4 regions of the Agrobacterium sp. NPDC089420 genome follow, and region 1 is predicted to be linked to each of the others. Evidence: predicted binding sites of a transcription regulator. Region 1 holds the regulator's gene; each other region holds the start of a gene.

Region 1 (7,160 bases):
TGATCGTGCTGGTGCTGTCGCTGCCGATCGGGGTCGCCGCGTCGATCTATCTTGAGGAATTCGCCCCGAAGAACCGCCTGACGGATCTCATCGAGGTGAACATCAACAATCTGGCTGCGGTTCCCTCGATCGTTTACGGTCTGCTCGGCCTCTCCGTCTTTATCAACTTCATGGGCTTTCCGCGCTCGGCCTCGCTGGTCGGCGGTCTCGTCCTGACGCTGATGACCCTGCCGACGATCATCATCGCGACGCGTGCTGCCCTCAAGGCCGTGCCGCCGTCGATCCGCGCCGCCGCCCTCGGCCTCGGCGCCTCCAAGATGCAGACGATCTTCCACCACGTCCTGCCGCTTGCCATGCCCGGTATCCTGACCGGCACCATCATCGGCCTCGCCCACGCACTGGGAGAAACGGCGCCGCTGCTGCTGATCGGCATGGTGGCATTCGTTGCGAACTACCCGACAACGCCGATGGATCCGTCCACGGCCCTGCCGGTGCAGATTTACATGTGGGCGAACGAAGCCGAACGCGCCTTTGTCGAAAGGACTTCCGGCGCTATCATCATCCTGCTTCTGTTCCTCATCGTCATGAATGTTGGCGCAATCCTGTTGCGTCGCCGCTTCGAACGGCGCTGGTAGAGGGAGATTGAGCAATGAACATGTTGTCGGAAGCAGCAGTTGAAAAGGCGCTGGACAAGAAAATGAATGAAGTTTCATACAAGATGATCGGCAAGGACGTTTCGGTTTATTACGGCGAAAAGCGCGCGCTTTACGACGTGAACCTCAATGTCCGCGAAAATACGGTGACGGCGCTGATCGGCCCGTCCGGTTGCGGCAAGTCCACTTTCCTGCGTACCCTCAACCGTATGAACGATACGATCGACGGTTGCCGTGTCACCGGCAAGATCACGCTCGACACCGACGATATCTACGATCAGGCGATCGATGTCGTGGAGTTGCGCGCCCGTGTCGGTATGGTGTTCCAGAAGCCGAACCCCTTCCCGAAATCGATCTACGAAAACATTTCCTACGGTCCGCGTATTCACGGTCTCGCCCGTAACAAGGCGGACATGGACCAGATCGTCGAGCAGAGCCTGCAGAAGGCCGGTCTCTGGAACGAGGTGAAGGATCGTCTGCACGAATCCGGCACCGGCCTTTCCGGCGGCCAGCAGCAGCGCCTGTGCATTGCTCGTGCGGTTGCCGTCAGCCCCGAGGTTATCCTGATGGACGAACCCTGCTCGGCGCTCGATCCGATCGCGACCGCCAAGGTCGAGGAACTGATCCACGAGCTGCGCACCAATTATACGATCGTTATCGTCACCCACTCCATGCAGCAGGCGGCGCGCGTTTCCCAGCGCACGGCGATGTTCCATCTTGGCCACCTCGTCGAGGAAAACGAGACCGACAAGATGTTCACCAATCCGGATGACCAGCGCACGCAGGATTACATCATGGGCCGCTTCGGCTGATCCCCGGCCGGCGCTTTATCGAAACCGAACAAGACTGGTGCCTCTGCCTTACGCTGCTGTGTATGTGCATGAAGGCCAAGCCGGAGGACTAGACCGTGACACAGACAACGACCCATTCGCATATTCTGTCCGCCTATGACGACGAATTGAAGTTCCTGACGCGCCGTATCGCCGAAATGGGCGGTCTGGCCGAGCAGATGTGCGCCGACGCCGTGCGTGCGCTCGTCAATTCCGATGCGGCCCTGGCGCAGAAAGTCATTTCCGATGACACGATCCTCGATCATTCCGAGCGCGAGATCGGCGACAAGGCCATCGTCACCATCGCCAGACGTCAGCCGATGGCGGCCGATCTTCGCGAAATCATCGGTACGCTGCGTATCGCGGCAGACCTCGAGCGCGTCGGCGATCTCGGCAAGAACACCGCCAAGCGCGTGATTGCAGTGGCCGGAACCGGCGTGCCGCGCAAGCTCGCCCGCGGCATCGAGCATCTTTCGGAACTGGCGCTGGTCCAGCTCAAGGAAGTGCTTGACGTCTATTCCACCCGTTCCGCCGAGAAGGCCAATGCCATCCGCGAGCGTGACGAGGAAATCGACGCCATGTATACGTCGCTTTTCCGCGAACTCCTGACATACATGATGGAAGATCCGCGCAATATCACCACCTGCACGCATCTTCTGTTCTGCGCCAAGAACATCGAGCGTATCGGCGACCATGCCACCAACATCGCCGAGACGATCTATTACATGACCACCGGCAGCCAGCCGGAGGGCGAGCGTCCGAAGGACGACAGTTCCAACACGCTCGGTTCGGTGACCGAGTAACAGACAAGCAGAAGCTTGCGGAGTTCAGCATATGGTGCCCAAGATTGCAGTTGTGGAAGATGAGGAAGCGTTGAGCGTCCTGCTTCGTTACAATCTCGAGGCTGAGGGATATGACGTCGATACGATACCCCGGGGCGACGAGGCGGAGATCAGGTTGCAGGAGCGTATTCCTGATCTTCTGATCCTGGATTGGATGTTGCCCGGCGTCTCCGGTATCGAACTGTGCCGACGGCTGAGAATGCGGCCGGAAACCGAGCGTCTGCCGATCATCATGCTGACGGCGCGTGGCGAGGAAAGCGAGAGGGTTCGCGGTCTCGCCACCGGCGCCGATGACTACGTCGTCAAGCCGTTCTCGACTCCGGAGCTGATGGCCCGCGTCAAGGCCATGCTGCGCCGCGCCCGTCCCGAGGTTCTCTCGTCGGTGCTGAAATGCGGTGATATCGAACTCGATCGCGAGACCCATCGCGTCCACCGCAAAAGCCGTGAAGTGCGCCTTGGACCGACGGAATTCCGCCTGCTCGAATTTCTGATGACATCGCCGGGCCGGGTATTTTCCCGCTCGCAACTCCTGGATGGCGTCTGGGGCCACGATATCTATGTTGATGAGCGCACCGTCGATGTGCATGTCGGCCGCCTGCGCAAGGCGCTGAATTTTTCGCATATGCAGGATGTCATCCGCACCGTGCGCGGCGCAGGATATTCGATGGAGGCCTGAGCGAAGCTCGGTCTGTGTATCTTATTCCGATTGACATTGAACACGACAATCAAAAATGGCCCGAAGCCGCATATGGTTTCAGGCCCTTTTTATGTCCGGTTTCCCAAGCGTCCGGTCGGTCTTCCGGTGGGGCAGAAGATCGGCGACGTGCTGCGATCCGGGTCATCGCGCGGCCCGAAGACAGGAGGGAAGTTTCTGCGGCATGTGCCGGTGCGCTTCTGCGAAAAACCGAAACGGCAGTCGGCCAGGCACAAAAAACGGGCCACAAGGCCCGTTATATTTGATGGCGAATGTGCATCCTGACCATCAGGCCTTACGGCGTTCGCTCACAGGCTGATAGGCAAGTTTCGCATGGAACTTGCAATAGGGCGAGGATTCCAGTGCCTCGCAACCGCAGAAATGGAAATCGTCCTTCAAGGGATCGCCGACCGGCCATTTGCAGGTGCGCTCCGTCAATTCCGTCAGGGTCAGGCGACGGGAAATCGGGGTGACGACGTTTCTGGACGGAGCATAATCGAGAACCTCTGCGGTTTCGATGTCGATCTGTTCGTGAAGAGCCGTTGCCGCGTTGGAACGATTGAGGGCACGTGCCGGCGCTGCGCTGACGCGGGCCGCGAAATTGGTCGCGCGCGGTGCGGGCGCGGCAGTGCGTTTCGGCGCGGAGCGCGCCGAGGTGACCGGGCCGCCGGCCTTGACGCGTCCCGGCAGATTGAGACGGTGGACCTTGCCGATCACGGCATTGCGGCTGACGCCACCCAGCTGCGCTGCTATCTGGCTGGCGCTAAGCCCCTCGGACCACAATTTCTTGAGCTTTTCGACCCGTTCGTCTGTCCAGTTCATGCCGCTTCTCCGCTTGTCGCGTATATTTCGGCAGAATCCCTCTCCGTCTCGCGGGCGTGCCGTGAGCGTGGTTTCCGCCGGATTTTTGGTGACTAGTTCCGCCGCAATGCAGTCTAGTAATTAGCGATTAACCTAGTGCCAGCCCGACTCCGTGGCAAGAGTCGCGGGAATCATCTGGAATCGATTTTCCGGTTTTCCCCAACTTGCTGGCGAGTTGAGTCTGAAAGGCAACACCTTGGGGCTCGGTTGCCGCCGCCTACTAGTGCTTGAGAAGCCCGGGAAACGCGGACTTTTGTTGACATCGGCAAGCGAAGTGACAATAGTGCCCCTGCCGCCGCAAGGCGGCATTTTTGATTTTCAGGCGAGGGATAACCCTTCAAGCCTATTGACAACCGTCTGACAGCGCATCCGCGCAAGGAGTGATACAGCCATGGCCGAAGCCGCCGCGCCATTGTTCGATACATTTGCAAGAGCCCCCCTGCGCTTCGAGCGCGGTGAAGGCGTCTGGCTGTTCACGGAAAGCGGCGAACGATATCTGGATTTTGCAGCCGGTGTCGCGGTCAACTCGCTGGGCCACGCGCATCCGCACCTCGTCGAGGCGATCAAGACCCAGGCCGAGAAGGTCTGGCACGTGTCGAACCTCTATGAAGTGCCCGGGCAGGAAAAACTTGCAAAACGCCTGACGGAAGCGACTTTCGCGGACAAGGTCTTCTTCACCAATTCCGGTGCGGAAGCATTGGAGTGCGCCATCAAGACCGCGCGCCGTTATCATTATTCGAAGGGCCATCCGGAAAAATTCCGCATCATCACCTTCGAAGGCGCCTTCCATGGCCGCACGCTGGCGACGATCGCCGCCGGCGGCCAGCAGAAATATCTGGAAGGCTTCGGCCCCAAGGTCGAAGGTTTCGACCAGGTGCCCTTCGGTGATGTCGATGCGCTGAAGGCCGCCATCACGGCCGAGACGGCCGCACTCCTTATCGAGCCCATTCAGGGTGAGGGCGGCATTCGTGCCCCCGGCAAGGAATTCCTGCAAATTCTTCGGGCATTGTGCGAAGAGCACGGCCTGCTCCTGATTTTTGATGAGGTCCAGACCGGCGTTGGCCGCACGGGCAGGCTGTTTGCCTATGAACAGACCGGCGTCGCGCCCGATATCATGGCGGTCGCCAAGGGTATCGGCGGCGGCTTTCCGCTCGGCGCGTGCCTTGCAACCGCGGATGCCGCTTCGGGCATGACGGCGGGCGTGCATGGCACCACCTATGGCGGCAACCCGCTGGCCATGGCGGTCGGCAATGCCGTGCTCGATGTCGTTCTTTCCGATGGCTTTCTCGAGAAGGTCCGCGATGTCGCACTGGTTTTCCGCCAGGGGCTTGCCTCGCTGAAGGACCGGTATCCGGATGTCATCGAGGAAATCCGCGGCGAAGGCCTGCTGCTGGGCATCAAGGCCAGGGTTCCGGCAGGTGAATTGCTGCAGGCCATGCGCGCCGAACATCTGCTGGGCGTGCCGGCGGGCGACAACGTCATCCGCCTTCTGCCGCCGCTCGTTACCACCGCGGAAGAGGCCCGTGAAGGCCTGGCGCGCGTTGAAGCGGCAGCCGCATCCCTGACCGCAAAACAGGCGAAAATCGCCTGAGGAAACACTAGAGGGCGGGCCTCTCCCGGAGGCTCGCGAGCATGGGACAGTTTGAAATGGCTTCACCTAAACATTTTCTCGACCTGTCGGCCGTTGGCTCGCAGGACCTGCGGGCAATTCTTGACGATGCCCGCGCGCGCAAGGCCGCGACGAAGGCCGGCACCGCGGAGAAGCCGCTTGCCGGCAAGATGCTGGCAATGATCTTCGAAAAGCCGTCCACCCGCACCCGCGTCTCCTTCGATGTCGGAATGCGCCAGCTCGGCGGTGAGACGCTTTTCCTCTCCGGTACGGAGATGCAGCTGGGTCGTGCGGAAACGATCGGCGATACGGCCAAGGTGCTGTCGCGTTATGTGGACGCCATCATGATCCGCACGACGGATCATTCGCGCCTGCTGGAACTTGCCGAACACGCAACCGTGCCGGTCATCAACGCTCTGACGGATGATACCCATCCCTGCCAGATCATGGCGGACATCATGACGTTCGAAGAGCATCGCGGCCCCGTCAAGGGCAAGACCATCGCCTGGACGGGGGATGGCAACAATGTTCTGCATTCCTTCGTCGAAGGATCCGCCCGCTTCGGTTATCGTATGACGATGGCGGTGCCGATGGGGTCTGAGCCCCATGACAAGTTCCTGAACTGGGCGCGCAACAATGGCGGCGAGATCATGTTGTGCCACGATGCCGACAAGGCGGTAGCGGGGGCGGATTGTGTGGTCACCGACACCTGGGTATCGATGAACCAGGAACACAAGGCGCGCGGTCACAACATCTTCCAGCCCTATCAGGTCAATGACGCCCTGATGGCCAAGGCGGAAAAAGACGCGCTTTTCATGCATTGCCTGCCGGCGCATCGCGGTGAAGAAGTGACGGATGCGGTCATTGACGGCCCGCAATCCGTGGTCTTCGATGAGGCGGAAAATCGCCTGCACGCGCAGAAGTCCATCATCGCATGGTGCATGGGCGTCATCTGACGAAAAGCACCCGCGCGGATACTCATCCCACCGGGCGCTTGAACTTGTCTGCGTAGATTACCATCTGTGGGACTTCGAAGCGGCCCGTCGGTTCTGCCGGCGGGTCAGCGCCACGATTTGCACGTTTTTCTCCGGAAGCGGTTTCGCTTCCCGGGTCTCTGTGCGACAAGCAAAAAACCACACTGTAAAAGCCGGACTTTTGGACGGTAGCGGCGCCACGGCTGCGCCAGGGAGTATCACATGGCAGATGTAACGGTTGAACTGGATGATCTCGATTTTGCTGGCGACGACAAGGTTGTGCCCTTTCAGGTCGAAGGTCTGGACGTGCGCGGCCGCGCCGTACAGGTCGGACCGCTGTTGAATGCCATACTCGAGCGGCATGATTATCCTGCGGCGGTCGCCCGTCTGCTGGCAGAAGCGACGGTTCTGACGGCGCTCATCGGCACATCCCTGAAGTTTTCCGGCAAGCTGACCGTTCAGACCAAGGGTGACGGCCCGGTGGACCTGCTGGTGGCGGATTTCTCCGCGCCGGAAAGCATGCGCGCTTACGCCCGTTTCGATGAGGACAGGTTGGCGGCGGCAATCGCAGCCGGCGCGACCTCGCCGGAACAGTTGCTGGGCAGCGGTATTCTGGCTTTCACCATCGATCAGGGCGCCGGCATGCAGCCCTATCAGGGCATTGTGCCGCTCGATGGCTCCTCGCTGGAGGATATTG
Region 2 (7,160 bases), on a different contig from region 1:
CAAGATGCTGGTCGTGGCTGGCGACAATCAATGTGCTGCCAGTGCTGGCGGCAACCGAAAGCAGCAGATCGCCGACGGCCTCGCCGCTGTCGAGATCGAGGCTCGCGGTCGGTTCGTCGGCGATGATGACGCCGGGGCTGCGCAGCAGCGCGCGAGCGATGGCAACCCGCTGCATTTCACCCCGCGACATGGTTTCGACGTGCTGCCCGGGGCGTTTGAGGCCGACCGTCGCAAACAGGGATTGTGCGCGCTTTATGAGGTCTGCATTGGCCACACGCGACAGGCGGGCCGGCAGCAGGATGTTGTCCAGCGCGGACAGGCCGGGAAAGAGATGAAATTCCTGCATGACGAGACCGATATTTTCGGCCCGCCAACGGTCACGGCGGCCTTCGGGAAGAGCCGCGATATTCGTGTCCTGCCAGACGACGCGGCCGGCCGCGACACGTTCAAGGCCGGCTATGATGTTGATGAGGGTGCTCTTGCCAGAGCCGGAACCGCCCGTCAGCGCCACGCGGCTTCCGGCGGCGATTTCCAATTGGTCGATAACCAGCACCGGCGTCGCCAGGCCGGGAAAGGATACGGCGAGATTGTCTATCGTCAGAGGCAGCATGTCTCAAACCGTCGCGTATTCTGCCTGGCGGATGCGCAGCAGGCTGACGAAGCCGGTATCCGGATCGGTCCAGGAACCCGTTTCCAGCGTGCCGCGTACTTCGATCGTCTGGCTGGGCTGGGTAAAGGTCTGTTTCTCGCCGAGATAGACAACGACGATATTGTCCGGCCAGTCGGAATCGGTTGAGCAGAACGGGCAGATCGACATCGGTATTTCGGTCAGAACGAAAAACTGCGCTTCGGCCTTCAGCGGCGGCGCCATGAAGCCGCGCATGGCGACCTCCTTGCCGTTCAGCTGCTTGACCTTTTCGGAAAATTCCAGCCCGAGGACGCTGACCTTGCCATAAAGCTCGTCAAAGGTGAGGTCGCTTTTCGCCTGCGCGCGCGTGCCGGCGGCCAGCAGCGGCAGACCGGCGATGAGACCCAGGGTCTGGCGACGGCTGAACCACGCCTGATCAGGCTTGCCCATGACCATTCTCCTTCTTGAAAGGCCTCGCATCGTCAGCCTTGGCCGGCAATGCGAGGCCGGAAACCGGCAGGGACACACCGCACAGTGCGCCCCTGCCCCGTTCAGTTTTTAGTTGGTCTGCTTTGCGCCGAGCGCGAGGGCTTCTGCGAGACCCTTGTAGACATCACTCTGTTCCATGTAGCCGCGGAAACCTTCGGCGCCCGGACCTTCGGCCTGCAGCACGACATCGTCGACCGCATGCACGCCACTGTCCGAACTCTTCGGAATGATGCCGGTGACGAGAACGGCGCCGGGAACATCCTTGTACTGTTCGTTGGCGATATATTCCTTCTTTTCGTTCTGGATGGCCGGTGCGAAGGGGCCGTCGAGCTTCGGGCGGAAGGTCTCGTAGTGATCCGGGCCGTTATTGGCGTTCAGGAACAGGCGACGCGAGACGTCGACCCTGTCCGGATAACCGTCGCCGTCCTTGTCCTCATAGTTCGGGAAGCCGGCTTCGGCATAGGTGCCGACCTTTTCGCGCATGTCCGTGCCGGGCTTGTCGTCATCGACGGTGCCGATGATGGAAACGCCATGCGTATGGTCGCCGGTGACGATGATCAGCGTATCGGGGTTCCTGGCTGCGAATTCGCGGGCGACGCCGATGGCCTTGTCGAATTCGATCGTGTCGATAACGGCGCGATCCCAGTCGAGCGGGTGGGACATCTTGTCGACATTGGCCGCTTCAACCATCAGGAAGAAACCGTCCGGGTTCTTCGACAGGCTGTCGAGCGCAACCTTGGTCATGTCGACGAGACCCGGCTGATCCGGGAACTTGCCCGTGGTGCCCTTCTTCAGGAACTCGCGGTCCAGCGTGGTGTCCATGTTGCCGGTGTGGAACAGGCCGAGAATCTTGCCGGTATTGGTGCCGGCCGCCGCGGCCAGTTCCGCCTTGCTGGTAGCCAGCGTATAGCCTGCGTCCTTGAACAGGGCGATATAGTCCTTGTCGTCCTTGCGCTTGGAACCGGCGGTGGACTGCGGCAGGAAATAAGCGGAACCGCCGCCGAGCAGCACATCCGGCTTCACGTCGAACAGCATGCCGTTGATTTCCGCCTTGTCGCCACGCTTGCGGGTGTGGGCAACGACGGCAGCCGGCGTCGCATCCTGCACTTCGGCGGTGGAAATGATGCCGATCGACTTTTTGGTCTGGCGGCGCAGCGCTTCCGCAAGCGTTTCCACCTTGGGATCGTCCAGCGACGCCGGGGTACGGTCGGCATAAACGCCGATGGCGTTCACGGCGGTCTTGTGACCGGTCATGTAAGCCGACATGGTGTTGGCGCTGTCGGTGGCGACGGCATCGGTGGCGGAAGTGCCGATAAAGGCGACCGGCGGCACATCGTCCATATTGAGACGGCCATTGGCCTTGCCCTCGGTCATGCCCTTGGACATGATGCGGGCGGCCGTACGGTGGGCAACCGACAGGCCGTCGGCGATCAGGAAGATGACATTCTTGGCCTTCGCCTGGTCCGGCGTGCCATAGACGGTCCAGGTCACGCTCTTGGTTTCGGAACCGGCCGAAACTTCAACCTTGTAATCACCGGCATCGGCGAGCGAAACGCCACGCAAAATGACGGCAGAACCAAGAACTTTGTCCTTGTTCTTTTCTTCGGCAACGAACTCGGCATCCTTGCCGAGCAGAGCCTTGTAATCTTTTCCGTTGACGGTGATCCTGACGTCTTCCGGCTTTACGACGGCGTCGAATTCAGCCTTGAAATCAAACGGCGAACCGGCCAGGATCGTCGCACGATCAAGCGGATAGACCTCGGCAGCCTGAACGGCGCCGGCGAGAAAGGTCGTAGCGACCAAAGCAGCAATAATTCCGCGCATATTCCCCTCACGAGACATGTGAAAACCACAATCTCTCCTAAGCCCGCGATATGACAGTTACATGACTTGTAGACGGCCATATTCTGAAAGCGGGTGTCGGCGGAATTTTGCTGGGATGCGTTGAGCACGTCATGTCCCTTCGGTTGCCGGGCGGCGCAAGCCGATCCTGTGACAAGCGTTCCTGTCCCGGTCCCGTGGCGAATACCCTTCGCCCGCCTGTTGATAAGCACGCTTCGGCGGCCTGTCATGGGCAGCACGCAACAGGCGGGCTCGGGTTTGCGTCGGCTTGCAGCCCCGCAATCAGGCCTGGATCAGGGCAATGCCACGGTTCCTGAACCCCAGCGTCACGTCGCTTGCCGGCGGCAGGCCGGTATCGGCCGTATGATCCACGATGAACAGGGTGCCGATATCGGTCTCCACCTCATATTCCACGTGACCGCCGAGATAGGCGCTGTGCAGAACCCGGCCGGCAAGCCCATGGCCGCCCGGCTGGCCGATGGAGATCGAGCCCGGGCGGACCGCAAGCTTTGCCGGACCGGGCTTGGCTCCGCCCGCCTGCACACGATGAGCGATACCACCGACGCGGATCAGCGCTTCCGGTCCATCAAGGCCGACCACCTCACAGGCGACGACATTCGCCTCGCCCATGAAATCGGCGATGAAGGCGGAGGCCGGGGCCTCGTAAAGATCGCGCGGCGCACCCGACTGGGCAATCTCGCCATCCTTCATCACGATGATCCGGTCGGAAACCGCCAGCGCCTCGTCCTGGTCATGCGTGACATAAACGGCGGTGAAACCCAGCCGCTGCTGCAATTCGCGGATTTCGGTGCGCACCCGGCGGCGAAGGCGGGCATCGAGGTTGGAAAGCGGCTCATCGAGCAGCAGCACCTGCGGCTCCAGCACCAGGGCGCGGGCGACCGCCACGCGCTGCTGCTGGCCGCCGGAAAGTTCGGCGGGCAGGCGATGGCCCATGCCGGCGAGACCAACGAGCTTCAATCCTTCCTCCGCCTTTTCCCGCGCTTCCGCCTTGCGCAGGCCGGAGGACTGCAGGCCGTAGGCGACATTGTCGAGCGCCGTCATGTGCGGGAAAAGCGCATAGGACTGGAAGACCATCGAGACATCGCGCTCATTGGCCGGCAGCATCGTTACATCCTGATCGCCGATAAGGATGCGTCCCGAGGTCGGGTGTTCGAGACCCGCGAGCATGCGCAGCGTCGTCGTCTTGCCGCAGCCGGAGGGACCGAGCAGGGTGACCAGCGTGCCGGGTTCGATGGTGAGCGACAGGTCGGCAATGGCGGTGAAGGCGCCGAAGGTCTTGCGGACATTCTGAAAGGTGACGGAGCCGGGCTTTACGGAAATCATGCGGTTTTCTCCTGGGCAAGAGGAACGGAGGAAGCGGAGGGCAGGCCGGCGACGCGGTTTTCACGCCGCAGGCGACGCTCGCCGACTATGAGCTGGAAGCCGGTAATGACGGTGATCATCACCACGATCAGCATGGAGGAATAGGCGATCGCCACCCCATATTCGCCGTTTTCGACGAGGCCGACGATATAGGAGGTCGCCATGTTGTATTCGGCGCTGACGAGGAAGATGACGGCGCTGATGGAGGTGATGGCGCGCACGAAGGAATAGACCAGCGCGGCCGTGATCGCAGGCCTCAAGAGCGGCAGGATGACCTTGCGGATGGTGCGGAAACTATTGGCCCGCAACGTCAGCGAGGCCTCGTCGAGGCTCTTGTCGAGCTGGCTCATCGCCGCAATGCCGCCGCGCACGCCGACCGGCATGTTGCGGAAGACGAAGCAGGCGATCAGTATCAGCGCCGAGCCCGTCATTTCCACGGGCGGCAGGTTGAAGGCCATGATATAGCTGACGCCGATGACCGTGCCGGGGATGGCAAAGCTCATCATCAGCGCGAATTCGAAGAGGTTCCGGCCGGCGAATTTCTGCCGCACGATGATGTAGGCGGTCAGAAGGCCGACGGCAGCGGTGAGCGGCGCCGAAACCAGCGCGATCTTCATCGTCGTCCAGAACGAGTTCCAGGCCACGCCGGTCCAGGCGATTGAGCCATTGGAGAAGCTGACGGAAAAGGCGCGGACGTAATGGTCGAAGGTCAGGGAATTGTCGAGACCCCAGGTCTTTACGAAACCGCCGACAAGGATCATGCCATAAACGACGATGGTGAAGACCATCCACGGCACGACGACAGCGTGAACGCCGATGGACAGGCCGCGCGGAAGCGCGATATGCGCGCCGCTGTCGCCCTTGCCCGTCACCGTGGCGAAATTCTTGCCTGACAGCCAGAGGCGCTGGGCCAGGAAGGCCGAAAGCGTGAAGCACAGCAGGATGATCGCCAGGACCGCGGCGCGGGACGGATCGTTCTGCGAGCCGACGACGGCGAAGAAGATTTCCGTCGACAAGACGCCGTGGGTGCCGCCAAGGACGAGAGGATTGCCGAAATCCGCCATGCTCTCGATGAAACCGATCAGAAAGGCATTGGCGAGACCGGGTTTCATCAGCGGCAGCGATACCCGCCAGAAGGTGCGCCAGCGGTCGGCGCGCAGCGTCTGCGAAGCCTCTTCCATCGACGGGCTGACACCTTCGACCACGCCGATCAGCACCAGAAACGAGATGGGCGTGAAAGAAAGGACCTGCGCGATCCAGATGCCGGTCATGCCGTAAAGCCAGCGACCCGGTTCAATACCGAAGAGATAGGAAAGCCATTCGGTGACGACACCGGCGCGGCCGAACAGCAGCGTCAGCGCAAGGCCGATGACGAAAGGCGGCGTGATGATCGGCAGAACGGTGAGAAGTCGCAGGCCTTTCTTGAAAGGAAAGCGGGTACGGGTGGCGATCAGCGCAAAGCCGAGACCGAGCACGGTGGAGCCGAAGGCGGTCATCAGGGCCAGAAACAATGTGCGCCAGGCGACGCCGCAACGCTCTTCACCCGTGACGCAACCGAGGCTCCAGATGCCGGGATCCTGAATATTGCGGATGAAGCCATCGGCATTGAAGGAGCCGTCGAAATCCTGAACGGAGGCGACCAGCATGCTGCCGATCGGGTAGAAGACAAAAACCGTGACGAGGAAAACCAGAACGGAAATGGCGCCAACGACGAAGGCATCACCCTTCATGATGCCGCGTTCGGCAAGCCCGAAGGCGAAAAGAAGCACGAAGACGAACGACAGGACGACGGCGCCGGCACCCATCGAAGGCTGGCCATCGGCAAGCAGGCCGAAGAGGTTTTCGCTCACCGTCCAGCTCCAGCCGCTAAAGCCGATGGCCAGCCCCTGCAAGGCGAGGAAAACGAGACCGGCAGCACCGATGAAGGCAAGCAACCCGCCCCGGCGCATCGGATCAGGCATCGGCCGGACAAGGCATGCGGCGAGGAAGAAAAGAACGATGCCGACAAGCCATGGTTTTCCATAGGACAGTATCTGCAGCAAACCCGGCGCAGTGCTGGCGGTGGAGAAAAACCCGGACAGCCAGCGGAAGCTGAAAAAGCCGCCTTCGATGCGATACCAGGGGAGAAGTATGAGGGCAAACGCCCCGAGCGCCAGGACGATGTCCAGCCTGCGATTGCCACGTGTCATGGCCGACCTCGCTTGTTTCATGCCGATGAAAGAGTGGCGGACACCCCGGCTTAAAAAGCCGGGATGCCTGTCGCCGGAGTGAAGATCAGTCGTTCAGATCAGTTGGCGACCGCACCGACCTCGCGGTCCCAGCGCTCCAGCAGCGCCTTGCGCTTGGCCGGGTCGCCATAGGTCTTGAAGTCGTAGTCGATGAGCTTGATGTCCTCGAACTTCGGCGCTTCCTTCGGCACTTCCGCCGTCTTGTTGGAGGGAAGCTGGAAGGACTTGGCGTCCTTCATGCGTGATTGGACTTCCGGCTTCAGCGCCCAGTCGTACCAGGTCTTGGCATTGTCGAGGTTGCGGGCACCGTTGATGATCGACATGGAGCCGATCTCGTAACCCGTGCCTTCGCAAGGCGCGATGGACTTGACCGGGAAGCCTTCCGCCGTCTGCGCCACCGCATCATGCATGAAGACGATGCCGAGCGCCGTTTCGCCACGCGCCGCCGCCTTGACCGGTGCGGAACCCGACTTGGTATATTGCGAGATATTGGCGTTGAGCTTCTTCAGATAGTCGATCGCCTGATCCTCGCCCATGATCTGCACGAGCGATGCCAGCGCCGTATAGGCGGTGCCGGAGGAATTCGGATT
Region 3 (7,160 bases), on a different contig from region 1:
CGAAGCCATCAGATAAATCGCGCTCTTGCCGAACTCCACCTTGTCGGAAATGGCATAGAGCGAACCGTCAGGCGATATGCCGTGGTCGTTGTTGCAGAACGTCGCAAAGCCGGTATCGACCTTTTCGGGTGACATATCACCGGCAGGAGACAGGCGGTAAAGCAGCCCCTCGCTGTTCAACAGCAGATATTTTCCATCCGGAGACCAGTTCGGCGCCTCGAACAGTTCCGGCGTCTGCCAAACCACCCGCATCTGCCGGGTGCGGATGTTGAAGATTTCGATGGAGCTGCGCATTCTGCCTCCCGGGCGTGTCTGTGTTCTTGCTCAAGGCGCTCGGCAACAGAGACATTCCGTTTGCATCCGCCATCGCCGTGATTATGATCCTATGGCCGCAGGCACCGTCCTGCAAATTCAAATCGGAAAAAACGCCAGCGCCCCGGCACCGTCCGCGCCGCTGGCCGTTTCTCCCAGATCCGAGGTTCCGCGATGAAGACCATCGCCGATCACGGCATCCGCTTCGGCCGGATCGCCGCCATGCTTCCTGTCAGAAATATCGAAAAGGCCCATGATTTTTACGTTGGCGTGCTGGGCTTTGAAAAGACCTTCGAGAACGGCACCCCCGTCGGCTTCATGATCCTGAAACAGGGCAATGCCGAGCTGCACCTGACATTGCAGCCCACCCACAAGGCAGCCCCCTTCAACGTGGCGCATATGCTGGTCAGCGATGTCGATGCGCTGCACGCGCTGTGCAAAGGCCACGGGCTGCGCATCATCAAGGGCCTGCAGGACAAGGATTACGGCCTCAGGGCCTTTGTCTTTGAAGACCCCGATGGCAACCGCATCGATGTCGGGCAGGTCATCTGAGGTGAGTTGACGGCGCGGGGTTTTCTCCGCACCGTTTATGGGCTGTCAAAAAAGCTCCTCACACGCGACACCATCCTCGGGCTTGACCCGAGGATCCACAATCTCAACCGCACTTGGATCCTCGCCTCAAGGGCGAGGATGACGGAGAAAGGCGGTAACTCACCCGCCAGAAATCGATGGCACGCCGCCGTCAATCACCGATCCCGGAACCGGTTGGTGATCGGATAACGCCGGTCGCGCCCAAAGTTCTTCTTGGTGATCTTCACCCCCGGCGCCGATTGCCGGCGCTTGTATTCGGCGAGATAGAGCAGATGCTCCACCCGGTGCACGGTCGCCACATCATGGCCGCGCACCAGAATTTCCTCGACCGACATTTCCTTCTCGACGAGGCATTCCAGAATATCGTCCAGCACCGGATAGGGCGGCAGCGAATCCTGGTCGGTCTGGTTGGGGCGCAATTCGGCCGATGGCGCCTTGGAAATGATATTGGCGGGGATCACCTCGCCGGAAGGTCCAAGCGCGCCCGGCGGCACATGGGCGTTGCGCCAGCTGGAAATGGCATAGACCTGCATCTTGTAGAGGTCCTTGATGGGGTTGAAACCGCCATTCATATCGCCATAGAGCGTGGCATAACCCACCGACATTTCCGACTTGTTGCCGGTCGTCACCACCATCGAGCCGAACTTGTTGGAAACGGCCATCAAAATGGTGCCGCGCGTGCGGCTCTGCAGGTTTTCCTCGGTAATGCCCTCTTCCGTCCCTTCGAAAAGATCCGACAGCGCCGAAAGAAAACCTTCCACCGGCTCGACGATCGGCACGATGTCGTAACGGCAGCCCAGCGCCCTGGCGCAATCGGCCGCGTCCTTCAGCGATTCTTCCGAGGTGTAGCGGTAAGGCAGCATGATGCAGCGCACCCGCTCCTCGCCCAGCGCATCGACGGCAAGGGCAGCACAGATCGCCGAATCGATGCCGCCGGAAAGGCCGAGAACCACGCTCTTGAAACCGTTCTTGTTGACGTAGTCGCGAAAGCCCAGCATGCAGGCGCGGTAATCCGCCTCCTCGCCTTCGGGAATTTTCGAGAAAGGTCCGCTTTCGCAGCGCCAGCCTTCTTCCGTGCGCTTCCAGTCGGTAACGGCAAGCGTGGCCTCGAACTGGCTCATCTGGAAGGCCAGCGTCTTGTCGGCATTAAAGGCGAAGCTTGCGCCGTCGAACACCAGCTCGTCCTGCCCGCCCAGCTGGTTGGCGAAAACGAGCGGCAGACCGCTTTCGATCACCTGCCTGAGCGCCGCCTGATGGCGCACGTCAAGCTTGCCGCGATAATAGGGCGAACCGTTCGGCACCAGCAGGATTTCCGCCCCGCTTTCGGAGAGCGTCTCGCACACGCCCATGTCGTTCCAGATTTCCTCGCAGATCGGAATGCCGATCCTGACCCCGCGGAAATTATAGGGACCGGAAATCGACCCTTCGGAGAAAACCCGCTTCTCGTCGAATTCGCCGTAATTCGGCAGGTCGATCTTGTCGCGCAGCGCAACGATCTTGCCGCCATCCAGCAGCGCCACCGAATTGTGCCGGCCCGTTTCGCCCTGTCGCGGAAAACCGATGACGACGCCCGGCCCGCCATCGGCGGTGTCCGCCGCCAGCTCTTCCACCGCCTTCAGGCAGGTCTTCAGGAAAGCCGGCTTCAGCACCAGGTCCTCCGGCGGATAGCCGGATATGAACAGCTCGGTCAGAAGCAGAAGGTCGGCGCCCTGTGTCGCCGCATCGGCCCTTGCCTCGCGCGCCTTGGCGAGATTGCCCGCCACGTCGCCAACGGTGGGATTGAACTGCCCGACGGCAATCCGGAGATGGTTCTGGATATCGTGTCTGTCGCTCATGGCTTTTCAATACCGCGCCCGTGCCCGCTCCGCAACGCGGCAATTGCATGGCGGCGCCCGGCAACCATGTCACGGCCGCGTTCACGCTAAGGTTATCGCCGCGCCGGCCAGGTTGGGCAAAGTTCATGTCGCGTTCATCGCGCTTATGTGACAGTTACATGACACTTTTGCGACACCCCGATTCACCTCCCCGGATCGGTCGTGCCGCCTGCAATACCGGAGTATGGGTTTGAGACATTCGGCGCCAAAAACAACGGCTTCCGAAAAGGCTGGTTTTGTCTTTTCGCCTGCATGGACAAGGAGCCTTTCGAAGCTTTCGGGCACGGCCCAGACACTTGCCAATCTGACGGTCGCATCCATCGTGCTCGTCGTGGCGCTGGAATGGATCGCCCGCGGTTCGCTCCATGATGTCGGTGCTTTCCTCACCTCGTCGGCACGTCCCGGCATGACCACCATTGCCGCCGTGCTTACCCTTCTCGTGGCGCTGGATGCACTTCTTGGCCGGCGTTACCTGTCCCTGATCGTGGTTGCACCGCTCTGCGGGCTGACCGGGCTGATTTCCGCCCAGAAGCAGACCTATCTTTCCGATCCGCTTTATCCCTCCGACCTGCTGTTCGGCCGCCAGATCCTCGAGCTTTTGCCAACAATGCTGAAGGCGCAGCCTTTGACGGCGGTGCTGGTGGGCCTCGGCATCTGCGCCACCATTGCGGTTCTTGCCATGCTCTGGCTGCTGGCACGCCGCCACTCGCCCATCCTGCGCTGGCGCGAACGCGCCGCCGGTCTCGCGCTGGCGCTGCCGCTTCTTGCCGGCCTCGCCTCGCTGATGGATTATTCGCATTATTCCTGGGTGCGCGATCGCCTCAACATCATCCCCATGATGTGGGACCAGCAGGAGAACTACCGCCATAACGGTTTCCTGATGGCCTTTGCCTTCAACATTCCCATGGCCAATGTCTCCGCCCCCGGCGGATACGGCGAAAACACCATTGCCGATCTCACGTCGAAACCCGCCTCTTTCGCCGCCAACAAGGGCGATTATCCCGACATCATCATGCTGATGAGCGAATCGCTGTGGGACCCGACCCGGCTCGAAAACGTCACGCTCTCGGCCGACCCGATGCCGGCGATCCGCGCCAAACAATCCGGCAACGTTTTTTCGCCCGAGTTCGGCGGCATGACCGCGAATGTGGAATTCGAGGCGCTGACCGGCTTTTCCAACGCCTTCCTGCCCTATGGCAGCATTCCCTATCAGCAATATATCCGCCGCCCGGTGCCCTCGCTTGCCAGCTTCTTCCGCGGCGAAGGTTATTCCGCCATCGCCATGCACCCGTTCCAGGAGTGGTTCTGGAACCGCAAGCAGGTCTATGCGAATTTCGGCTTCGAGGAATTCCGCTCCGAAGAGACGCTGCCGGCCATGGAAAAACGCGGCAACTTCGCCTCCGACGATGCGCTGATGGACGAGATCATGGCGACGGCCGACAAGGCGCAGAACCCGCTCTTCCTCTTCGCCGTCACCCTGCAGGGACATGGGCCTTACGAAGCCAACCGTTACGCCGAAAACACCATCGGCGTCGAAGGCGGCCTCTCCGCCTCGGCCTCGCAGGCGCTCGCCACCTATTCGCAAGGGGTGGCGGAAGCCGATGAAGCGCTTTCGAAACTGATGCGCTGGGCAAAGAAGCGCGACCGCGAAACCATCATCGTCCTTTTCGGCGATCACCTGCCGCCGCTCGGCCAGACCTTCGTGGAAAGCGGTTACATGCCGGGCATGGTGGCCAGCCGCCGCGCGCCGCTGGAGGTGATGAAGAAGGAACACGAAACGCCGCTGGTCGTCTGGTCGTCGAAAAAGGGCGTGCGCAAGAATATCGGCACCATCAGCCCGGCGCTTCTGCCCTACCACGTGCTGAAGACCGCGGGCTTTTCCGATCCCTTCTATACCGGCACGCTCGGCGAGGTGCAGCAGGCCTTTTCCGTCATCGACCGGCATATGCTGGTGGCGACCGACGGCACGGCCCTGCCCGACTGGTCGATCGCGCCCAACGCCGTTCCCGACGTGGTGCGCGATTACCGCCTGCTGCAGTTCGACATGATGTTCGGCCAGCAATATGGCCGCGAGCGCTTCTTCCCCGGCTTCAACTGGCTGCACGAGGGTGCGCCGGCGGTCTGATGCTTTTCGGCGGGGACGCCTGAACCGCATGGCGGCGGAAATCGTTTGAATTCCGCCGCCATGCGGGTTTATCTCGCACGGAGCGCAGGTTATTTCATCAGAACCGGAGACACACCGTGTCAGATATCTCCGACTATATCGTTTCGCATTTCAAGCGTTCCTCCCGCGAAATCGGCGAGGTGGAGCGGCGCATCCTGGAATTGTCGCACCAGAAGAAACTGGTTTCGAGCGACATCAACGCGGAATTTTCCGCCGGTGCCAGCCTCGGCGACAGGCTGGCGGACAATATCGCCAAGGTCGGCGGCTCCTGGGGTTTCATCCTCGGTTTCTGCTTTTTCCTGGTGTTCTGGGCAATCGTCAACACCATCGTGCTGACGACCGGCGCCTTCGATCCCTACCCCTTCATCTTCCTCAACCTGCTGCTGTCCATGCTGGCCGCGATCCAGGCGCCGATCATCATGATGTCGCAGAACCGCCAGGCAGCCCGCGACCGTTTCGAGGCCGCCAAGGACTATGAGGTGAACCTGAAGGCCGAGCTGGAAGTGCTGTCCCTGCATGAAAAGATCGACGTGAAGGTGCTGGCCGAGCTTGCTGCGCTGCGGCAGGATCTCGCCGCGCTCCACCACCACGTCACCCGCAAGGACGGCTGAGGCGCGGAAAAATAATCCCCGCTTTTCCCCGCCTTGGCGGGCGCTGTTATAGTGACCGCAGTCCCGCCGGGCGGACGCCAGACGTGGCGGAAACCGAGGGACGGTCCTGGTGGTGGAACGCTGGCAACGTTCGTGGAAAGGACCATTTCGCAAGGCGGCCGTGCACGGCCCTTGCGCGATACGGCATGGTGAAAGACCCGGCTGCGCAACGCATCCGACCCACACCAACCCCAACCGAAGCGCAGCCGGGCAATCGCCCGACGTCCTCACGCTATCCCCGTCCGGCAGCGCCGTGCGGGATGAAGCTGTTGGTTTTTTCGGGGCGTGTTCAGGAAGTGCGCAAAGGTGCGCGGAGCTTTACCCCCCTCTGCCCTGCCGGGCATCTCCCCCTCAAGGGGGGAGATCGATCTGCGGCAAGGTCTCGGCCATCTCGGAGTTCGAGAATGAAGTGGCGGGAAAGCGTCTTGCCGATCTCCCCCCTTGAGGGGGAGATGCCCGGCAGGGCAGAGGGGGGTAAGCCCCAGGCACTTCGCCCCATCATCAATCACGCAACCCGCTGAAAACCTCACCCCCAGTTACGAATCCGTCAGATTCTTACGCTACAGATTGACGCAGGCGTTTGTTGCATTGCACTCTTGCGGGCAAGGCTGACACGGGAATCACCTCCCATCGTCAAAATGGCATCACGACCATTTCGCGACGACGCCATGCCGGATGCGACATCCGGTATCGAAATGCATTCTGTTCCGGGGTTTTTCATGCACCAGTTCGATCTGATTGTCATCGGCAGCGGTCCGGCGGGAAGACGGGCCGCCATTCAGGCCGCCAAGCTCGAAAAAAGGGTTCTGGTCATCGAAAAGGGCAGCCGCGTCGGCGGCGTTTCGGTACATACCGGCACCATTCCCTCCAAGACCCTGCGCGAAACCGCTCTCAACCTCACCGGCTGGCGCGAGCGCGGCTTTTATGGCCGTTCCTATCGCGTCAAGCAGGAAATCGACGCCGAGGATCTGCGCCGCCGCCTGCTCATCACGCTGGATCATGAGGTCGAGGTGCTGGAGCACCAGTTCGCCCGCAACCGCGTGCAGCACATTCGCGGCACGGCAAGCTTCATCGACGCCAACACCATGAAGGTGGTGAAAAGCGACGGTGAAATCATGACGGTCACCGGCACCTCCATCCTGCTCACCATCGGCACCCGCCCCTACCGGCCGCCGCATATTCCCTTCGATGGCGAGGCGGTGCTCGATTCGGACGAGATTCTCGAGATCAAGGAATTGCCGCGCTCCATGGTCGTGGTCGGCGCCGGCGTCATCGGCATCGAATATGCCACCATCTTCAGCGCGCTCGACACGCAGGTGACGGTGGTGGAGCCGCGCGAGACCATGCTGGAATTCATCGACAAGGAAATCGTCGAGGATTTCACCTATCAGCTGCGCGACCGCAACATGAAGCTGATCTTCGGCCAGAAGGCGGAAAAGGTCGAGCGCGACGACAGCGGCAAATGCCTCGTCTCACTCGGCAACGGCCGCGTCCTGAAGGCCGAGACGGTGCTGTTTGCCGCCGGCCGTGTCGGCGCCACCGATACGCTCAACCTCTCGGCCTGCGGGC
Region 4 (7,160 bases), on a different contig from region 1:
TCCCTGTAGGGTCTGCCGGTCTCGGCAGACACCATGTCGGCGGTTTCCTGGTCCGTCATGGAGTGGAAATACAGCTCGGTCTGTGTGCCCGGGCACATTTTCTGGCACTGCTCCGCCTGGGCGCGAAAATCGAGCGGCGAGGCATTGGAGGCGATCGGGAAAAACGAGCCGTCGCAGGTGCGCACGCAGAGTGTGCGCAGGCCGCCCTCGGCAGCGGCGCCGGGATAGGGTGAAAGCCCGGCCTGTCCCGGCTCACCGCCGTTCTGTCGGAAGGCATCGGGGTAACGCGTCACATGGGGGGCCTGCGGCAGTTGCGTGTCCGTTTCCGGCATCGCGCTGCAGCCATTGGCATCGAGCGCGGCGAGAATGCGCTGGCGCCTGATGTCGCCGTCGTCACTGCGCGCCGCCGCCATGGCATCGTCCCGGTCGCGGATGATCGCGTCGCGTTCGGCTTCGGCATCCGCAAGCGCATCGCCGATCTCGGCGCAGAGGCCGGCATTGGGATTGCCGTAAACGATGACGCTGCCCGACGAGCAGCCATAGCTGCGCAGGTCGTTCCTGATCTTGCGGATGACGATGTTCTGGCGGGCGAGCGCATTGGCGTAGCGCCGCACCTCGGCCGTATTGCCGACGACACGTGGCGGCTCGCGCAATTGCGCATAAAGCGTGTCGCAGACCTGATCCGCGAAAGCGGCGGCCGGAGCGAAAAGAGCAAGGGGAAGCAGGAGGCCGATGATGCGGCTGCGCCGGGTCAATTGTGCGATCCGTTCGATGTCCCCGGCCGGTGGCAGGGGCGTTATACTTCACGAAATCCGTGTTTCAGGAAGATAACATAGGCTGTCGCCGCGATGCGGCAACAGCCTGTTCAAAATTGCGTTAATGCCGCCTCTATCACACCGAAGGATGCGAGGCCTGCACCACGGCGAAGGCCGCCATGTTGACGACGCCGCGCGAGGTGACGCTGGGCGACAGGATGTGGGCGGGCAGGGCCGTGCCGAGCAGGATCGGGCCGACATGCAGGCCCTCCGTCAGCGTGCGGGTCACGCCGAGCGTGATGTTGGCGGCATCGAGGTTCGGGAAGACCAGGAGGTTGGCTTCGCCGGTCAGCACGCTGTTGGGCATGGCGCGCTTGCGCAGCGCTTCGGACAATGCCGAGCCGCCCTGCATTTCGCCGTCCACTTCCAGTTCCGGCGCCGCCGCCTGCACGATCTTGAGCGCGCGGCGCATCTTGCGGGCGCTTTCGGAATCGCGCGAGCCGAAATTGGAATGGCTGGCGAGCGCGATCTTCGGCGTGATGCCGAAGCGGCGGATTTCCCTGGCCGCGAGAATGGCCATTTCCGCCACTTCTTCCGAGGTCGGATCATTATTGACGAAGGTATCGGTCAAAAACAGCGCGCCCTGCTGGGTGATGAGCAGGCTGAGGCCGGCGAAGGAGCGCACGTTCTCCTGTTTGCCGATGATCTGGTTCACGTCGCGCAGATGCCGGTCGTAACGGCCTTCGAGGCCGCAGATCAGCGCATCCGCTTCGCCGCGTTTTACCGAGAGCGCGCCGATGACGGTGGAGTTTGTGCGCACGATGGTGCGTGCGGCTTCCGGATTGATGCCGGCGCGGCCGACAAGGGCGAAATAATCATCGACATAATCGCGGTAGCGCGGATCGTCTTCCGGATTGACCACGGCGAAATCCGCATGCGGGCGGATGCGCAGGCCGAAACGCTTCAGGCGCGTTTCGATGATCTGCGGACGGCCGATGAGGATCGGAATGCCGGTGCCCTCTTCAAGCAGCACCTGGGCGGCGCGCAGCACGCGTTCGTCTTCGCCTTCGGCAAAGATGATGCGCTTCTTTTCGGCGGCTTTCGCGGCATTGAAGACCGGCTTCATGATGAAGCCGGAGCGCCAGACGAAACGGTTCAGCTGGTCGAGATAGGCTTCGAAATCGGTGATCGGCCGGGCGGCGACGCCGCTTGCGGCGGCCGCGCGGGCAACGGCGGGCGCAATGCGCAGGATAAGGCGCGGATCGAAGGGCGAGGGGATGAGGTAGGTCGGGCCGAAGACCGGCGTCTCGCCGCTATAGGCTTTTGCCGCGACTTCGGAGACTTCCTCGCGCGCCAACTCGGCGATGGCCTGCACGGCGGCCATCTTCATTTCTTCATTGATCGTGGTTGCGCCGCAATCCAGCGCGCCGCGGAAAATATAGGGGAAGCAGAGAACGTTGTTCACCTGGTTCGGGAAGTCCGAACGGCCGGTGCAGATCATCGCGTCCGGGCGGGCGGCGCGCGCCGCTTCCGGCATGATTTCCGGATTGGGGTTGGCAAGCGCCAGGATCAGCGGATTTTCGGCCATGCGCTCCAGCAGTTCCGGCTTCAGGACGCCGGCGGCGGATAGGCCGAGGAAGACATCCGCGCCGTCGATCGTTTCGGCCAGCACGCGCTTGTCGGTCTTCTGGGCGTAGACTTCCTTCCACTCGTCCATCAGCACGTTGCGGCCGTCATAAACGAGGCCTTCGATGTCGTGGACCCAGATATTTTCCTTGGCCGCGCCCATGGAGACGAGCAGGTTGAGGCAGGCAAGCGCCGCCGCGCCGGCGCCGGAGGCGACGATCTTGACGCTGGACAGCGACTTGCCGGCCAGTTCCAGCGCATTGGTGACGGCGGCGGCGACGATGATCGCGGTGCCGTGCTGGTCGTCGTGGAAGACCGGGATGTTCATCTTCGCGCGCAGCTGGCGTTCCACCTCGAAACATTCCGGCGCCTTGATGTCCTCAAGGTTGATGCCGCCGAAGGTCGGCTCCAGCGCTGCGATGGTCGACACCATGTCGTTGATGCCGGGCGCGTCGATCTCGATGTCGAAGACGTCGATGCCGGCGAATTTCTTGAAGAGGACGGCCTTGCCTTCCATGACAGGCTTGGAAGCGAGCGGGCCGATATTGCCAAGGCCAAGCACCGCCGTGCCGTTGGAAATGACGGCGACGAGATTGGCGCGGGCGGTATAATCCGCCGCCATCTCCGGATTTTCATGGATGGCGAGGCAGGGGGCGGCGACGCCCGGCGAATAGGCCAGTGCGAGATCGCGCTGGTTGCCGAGCGGCTTGGTGGCCTGGATTTCCAGCTTGCCGGGGCGCGGATAGCGGTGGAAAAAGAGCGCCTGTTCCTCGATGTCGGCCTTTGCCGTGTTGGCGGGCGTGTTGTTCTTATCGTGAGAGGTCATTTTCCACCGTCATGTCTAATTGCGTCTGGTGGCCCTGAATACAACAAACTTCCCCGCGGTACAGCCGTTATTTGCCGCAGGCTCATGCAAATGCGCGCATGGCTTATTCGCGTTTTCGTGAAGCGGATCGTCATATTCCATACAAAAAACCGCCTCTGTCATGTTGCTGAAACACGAGTCTGGTTCTGAGAGGTGAGAAAGCCGCAGGGACGCAACCGAACAGGGGGATGAAATCCGTGGCCGGTCAAATCGAAACCAGACAGTTCAGAACGCTTTTCATTTCGGATGTTCATCTCGGCTCCAAGGCGGCCAAGACGGACTATCTGCTCGACTTCCTGAAATATCACGAGGCCGAGACGATCATCCTCGTCGGCGACATCGTCGATGGCTGGCGCCTGCGCCGCAGCTGGTACTGGCCGCAGGGCTGCAACGACGTTGTGCAGAAGCTGTTGCGCAAGGCGCGCAAGGGAACGCGCATCGTCTATATTCCCGGCAATCACGATGAATTCCTGCGGGAATTCCCCGGCATGCATTTCGGCGGCATCGAAGTAGCCGAGCGCATGATCCACGAGGCGGCCGACGGCAAGAAATACCTCGTCATCCATGGCGACGAATTCGACGTGGTGGTGCGCAACGCCCGCCTGCTCGCCTATCTCGGCGACTGGGCCTATGACGCGGCCATCGCCATCAACATCGCCATCGCCGCCGTGCGCCGCCGCATCGGCCTGCCTTACTGGTCGTTTTCGGCCTGGGCCAAGCTGCAGGTCAAGCACGCCGTCAACTTCATCGGCGAATTCCAGCGCGTGGTGGCCGACGAGGCGCGGCGCAACAATGTCGATGGCGTGATCTGTGGGCACATCCACCATGCTGTCATGGAAGACATGGATGGCATTCGCTACATCAACACCGGCGACTGGGTGGAAAGCTGCACGGCGATCGCTGAAAATGCCGATGGCAGCTTCGAGCTGATCACCTGGATGCAGACGAGCGACGTGACCGCCGAGCAGGCATCGGACGAGATGGAACCGGTGGATATTCCGGGGTTGATCGGCAAGCATGCGGCCTGAGTTGGGGCGTTTGTTTGGGCGGATGGTAGGCCCACCTGTAAACGAAGTGTTTGGCAAAAATTGTAGCATCCGCATACCGTCATCCCGGCCCTGAGCCGGGATCCAGTGCGATCAAGTCTTTGATCGCGTAAGATCTATTTCTCACGGCGCAGACGCGCCGTGGCTGGATGCCGGATCAGGTCCGGCATGACGGAGGTGAGGCTTTAAAGCCTTCTCAGTAACCTTTCGGTGAGGCACCGGAGAGATGGTGCGAATGCAGCCTCTCGACACCACCCCAGTGCGGACCTTTAGCGAGAGTTCTACCCCCACAATTCCGCTTTCGCCGGATAAACCAGCGAACCCTCATAAACCAGCCCCGGCGTACGATCCTCAGCCAGCAGCAGCGGCCCGTCGAGATCGGCGAAGGCCGTGCCTTGTGCGGCGAATACGGCGGGCGCCATGCCGAGCGAGGTGCCGAGCATGCAGCCGACCATGATGGTGAAGCCGAGCCGCTCTGCCTCCGCCTTCATGACGAGCGCTTCGGTCAGGCCGCCGGTCTTGTCGAGCTTGATGTTGATCGCATCGTAGCGGTCGCGCAGACCGGCGAGGTCCCTTGTCGAATGCACGCTTTCATCGGCGCAGATCAGCACCGGATGGTCGATGCGGGACAGGATGGCGTCCTTGCCGGCGGGCAGCGGCTGTTCGATCAGCGATATCTTCAGTTCCGCCGCAAGCCGCAGATAATATTCGATATTATCGTCGTTCCAGCCCTCATTGGCGTCGATGATGATGCGCGCCTCGGGCGCCGCGGCGCGCACGACCCGCAGGCGGGCCTCGTCATCGGCGGTGCCGGTCTTGATCTTCAGGAGCGGGCGGCCGGCGTTCTCCGCGGTCTTTGCGGCCATGGTCTGCGGGTCGGCGAGCGAAATCGTATAGGCGGTGACGAGCGGTTGTGCCGCCCGTGCCAGAACCTGCTCGGCGACGCTCCTGCCGCTTATCTTGGCTTCGAGGTCCCAGAGCGCGCAATCTACCGCATTGCGGGCCGCACCCGGCTTCATCGCCTGCTGCAGCTCCTGCCGCGTCAGGCCGACGGCAATCCGCTCGGCCATCGCCTCTATATCGGCCAGCACGCCTTCGATGCTCTCCCCGTAACGCGGATAGGGCACACATTCGCCTCTGCCGGTGAAGGAACCATCACGGATGATGCACGTTACGACATCCGCATGTGTGCGGGTGCCGCGTGAAATGGTGAAGCTGCCGGCGACGGGAAAACGTTCTGTTGTGGCTTGCAGGTAACGGGGCATGTTTTTTCACTTCCGATTGGGCGGCAAAAGACACATGACGCCAAATTTATCACGAATTGTCGGCCGTCACTGTGGCTTGCCGGAGGCCAAAACGTTATGAAACCTTTAAGAATCTCGTGACGGCTGCACTCGCTCGGAGCATTATGCAAGAACAGGACACACGGCAACAGGCGAACCCGGCCGCTATCACCGAAGACGGTTCCGTCTCCGGCGGGGGCTTTCGTTATGTCATGAGCGGCTCCTGGCGCAACAGCAATCTCTCCGGAATTTTCGAAAACCTGGACAGGATCGAAAAAGGCAAACCTGCGGGTGCGGTGGAGATCGATCTTTCCGCCGTGGAGGCGATCGACACCACCGGCGCATGGATCATCCAGCGCCTGCGCAAGGATCTGGAGGCGAATGGCGCAACCGTCACGCTCACCGGCAACGACCGCATCGAGGACGTGATCGGCCAATTGCCCGACAGGGCCGAGCTTGAGGCGGAGCCGGTCGTCCGCGAAGGGCTGGTGGAGCGCATCTTTGCGCCGATCGGCAAGGCCGTGGTGCAGAACGGCGCGGATTTCCTGGCGGGCATGTATATTCTCGGCTCCGCGGTGCGCGGCGCGCAGATGAAGCTGGGGCGCGGGCGCGGCGTCTCGCCGGCGGCGATCGTCAACCAAATCGACCATATGGGCGTGCGCGCCGTGCCGATCATCATGCTGATGTCGTTCCTGATCGGGGCGATCATCGCCCAGCAGGGCGCGTTCCAGCTCAGATATTTCGGTGCGGAAGTCTTCGTCGTCGATCTGGTCGGCATTCTGCAATTGCGCGAAATCGGCGTTCTCTTGACCGCGATCATGATCGCCGGCCGCTCCGGCAGCGCCATCACGGCGGAAATCGGCTCGATGAAGATGCGCGAGGAGATCGACGCGCTGAAGGTCATCGGCCTCAACCCGGTGGGCGTGCTGGTGTTTCCGCGGCTGGTGGCGCTGACCATCGCGCTGCCGCTTTTGACCATTCTCGCCAATTTTGCAGCGCTTTTCGGCGCGGCCATCGTGGCCTTTGCCTATTCCGGCATTACCTTCGAGGTGTTCCTGTCGCGCCTGCATGGCGCGGTCGAGGAATCGACCATTGCCGCCGGCATGATCAAGGCGCCGTTCATGGCGCTCATCATCGGCATCGTCGCGGCGGTGGAAGGCATGAAGGTGGGCGGTTCGGCGGAATCGCTCGGCCAACACGTCACCTCCTCGGTGGTGAAGTCGATCTTCGTCGTCATTCTCGTGGATGGTCTTTTCGCCATCTTCTACGCAGCCATCGATTTTTAGGGAGGGCGCGTTGGAACAGGCGGAACAGAACCGGGAGCAGATGAAAAAGGACAGGGACGGGCGCGAAGTTGTGCTTTCCGTCGAGGGCGTGACCGTCGGTTTCAACGGCCGGAACGTGCTGGAAAATCTCGACCTCGATGTCTATCGCGGTGAAATCCTCGGCTTTATCGGGCCATCAGGCGCTGGCAAATCCGTGTTGATGCGGGCGATCTTGCGGCTCCTGCCGCGGCAGGCGGGTGCGATCCGCATTCTCGGCACCGATTACGACAAGGCGAGCGAAGACGACCGCATGATGCTCG

The links. Region 1 encodes PhoB, which activates phosphate uptake and scavenging genes when phosphate is short. Its sites were predicted from a motif close to TGTCATNNANCTGTCAT; they were not measured.
Region 2: the regulator PhoB is predicted to act here: its motif matches at 2,992-3,008, upstream of ACI2KA_RS15590 (alkaline phosphatase).
Region 3: the regulator PhoB is predicted to act here: its motif matches at 2,886-2,902, upstream of ACI2KA_RS13190 (LTA synthase family protein).
Region 4: the regulator PhoB is predicted to act here: its motif matches at 3,364-3,380, upstream of ACI2KA_RS13225 (UDP-2,3-diacylglucosamine diphosphatase).

Annotation. Positions count from the first base shown of each region.
Region 1 covers NZ_JBJDMY010000002.1:350,405-357,564, forward strand. Annotated here, with positions in the region: gene pstA (phosphate ABC transporter permease PstA) at 1-635, shown strand, start outside; gene pstB (phosphate ABC transporter ATP-binding protein PstB) at 650-1,465, shown strand; gene phoU (phosphate signaling complex protein PhoU) at 1,561-2,286, shown strand; gene phoB (phosphate regulon transcriptional regulator PhoB) at 2,318-3,001, shown strand; gene ACI2KA_RS04310 (GcrA family cell cycle regulator) at 3,308-3,841, opposite strand; gene ACI2KA_RS04315 (aspartate aminotransferase family protein) at 4,272-5,471, shown strand; gene argF (ornithine carbamoyltransferase) at 5,528-6,445, shown strand; gene ACI2KA_RS04325 (Hsp33 family molecular chaperone) at 6,686-7,160, shown strand, end outside.
Region 2 covers NZ_JBJDMY010000009.1:92,000-99,159, reverse strand. Annotated here, with positions in the region: gene ACI2KA_RS15600 (ABC transporter ATP-binding protein) at 1-610, opposite strand, end outside; gene ACI2KA_RS15595 (hypothetical protein) at 614-1,078, opposite strand; gene ACI2KA_RS15590 (alkaline phosphatase) at 1,187-2,941, opposite strand; gene ACI2KA_RS15585 (ABC transporter ATP-binding protein) at 3,242-4,303, opposite strand; gene ACI2KA_RS15580 (ABC transporter permease) at 4,300-6,531, opposite strand; gene ACI2KA_RS15575 (ABC transporter substrate-binding protein) at 6,630-7,160, opposite strand, start outside.
Region 3 covers NZ_JBJDMY010000007.1:109,931-117,090, reverse strand. Annotated here, with positions in the region: gene ACI2KA_RS13205 (hypothetical protein) at 1-294, opposite strand, end outside; gene ACI2KA_RS13200 (glyoxalase superfamily protein) at 487-864, shown strand; gene ACI2KA_RS13195 (NAD+ synthase) at 1,059-2,738, opposite strand; gene ACI2KA_RS13190 (LTA synthase family protein) at 2,962-4,902, shown strand; gene ACI2KA_RS13185 (DUF1003 domain-containing protein) at 5,019-5,552, shown strand; gene sthA (Si-specific NAD(P)(+) transhydrogenase) at 6,311-7,160, shown strand, end outside.
Region 4 covers NZ_JBJDMY010000007.1:119,193-126,352, forward strand. Annotated here, with positions in the region: gene ACI2KA_RS13215 (DUF2865 domain-containing protein) at 1-755, opposite strand, end outside; gene ACI2KA_RS13220 (NADP-dependent malic enzyme) at 892-3,207, opposite strand; gene ACI2KA_RS13225 (UDP-2,3-diacylglucosamine diphosphatase) at 3,435-4,274, shown strand; gene dgcA (N-acetyl-D-Glu racemase DgcA) at 4,574-5,557, opposite strand; gene ACI2KA_RS13235 (ABC transporter permease) at 5,701-6,861, shown strand; gene ACI2KA_RS13240 (ABC transporter ATP-binding protein) at 6,902-7,160, shown strand, end outside.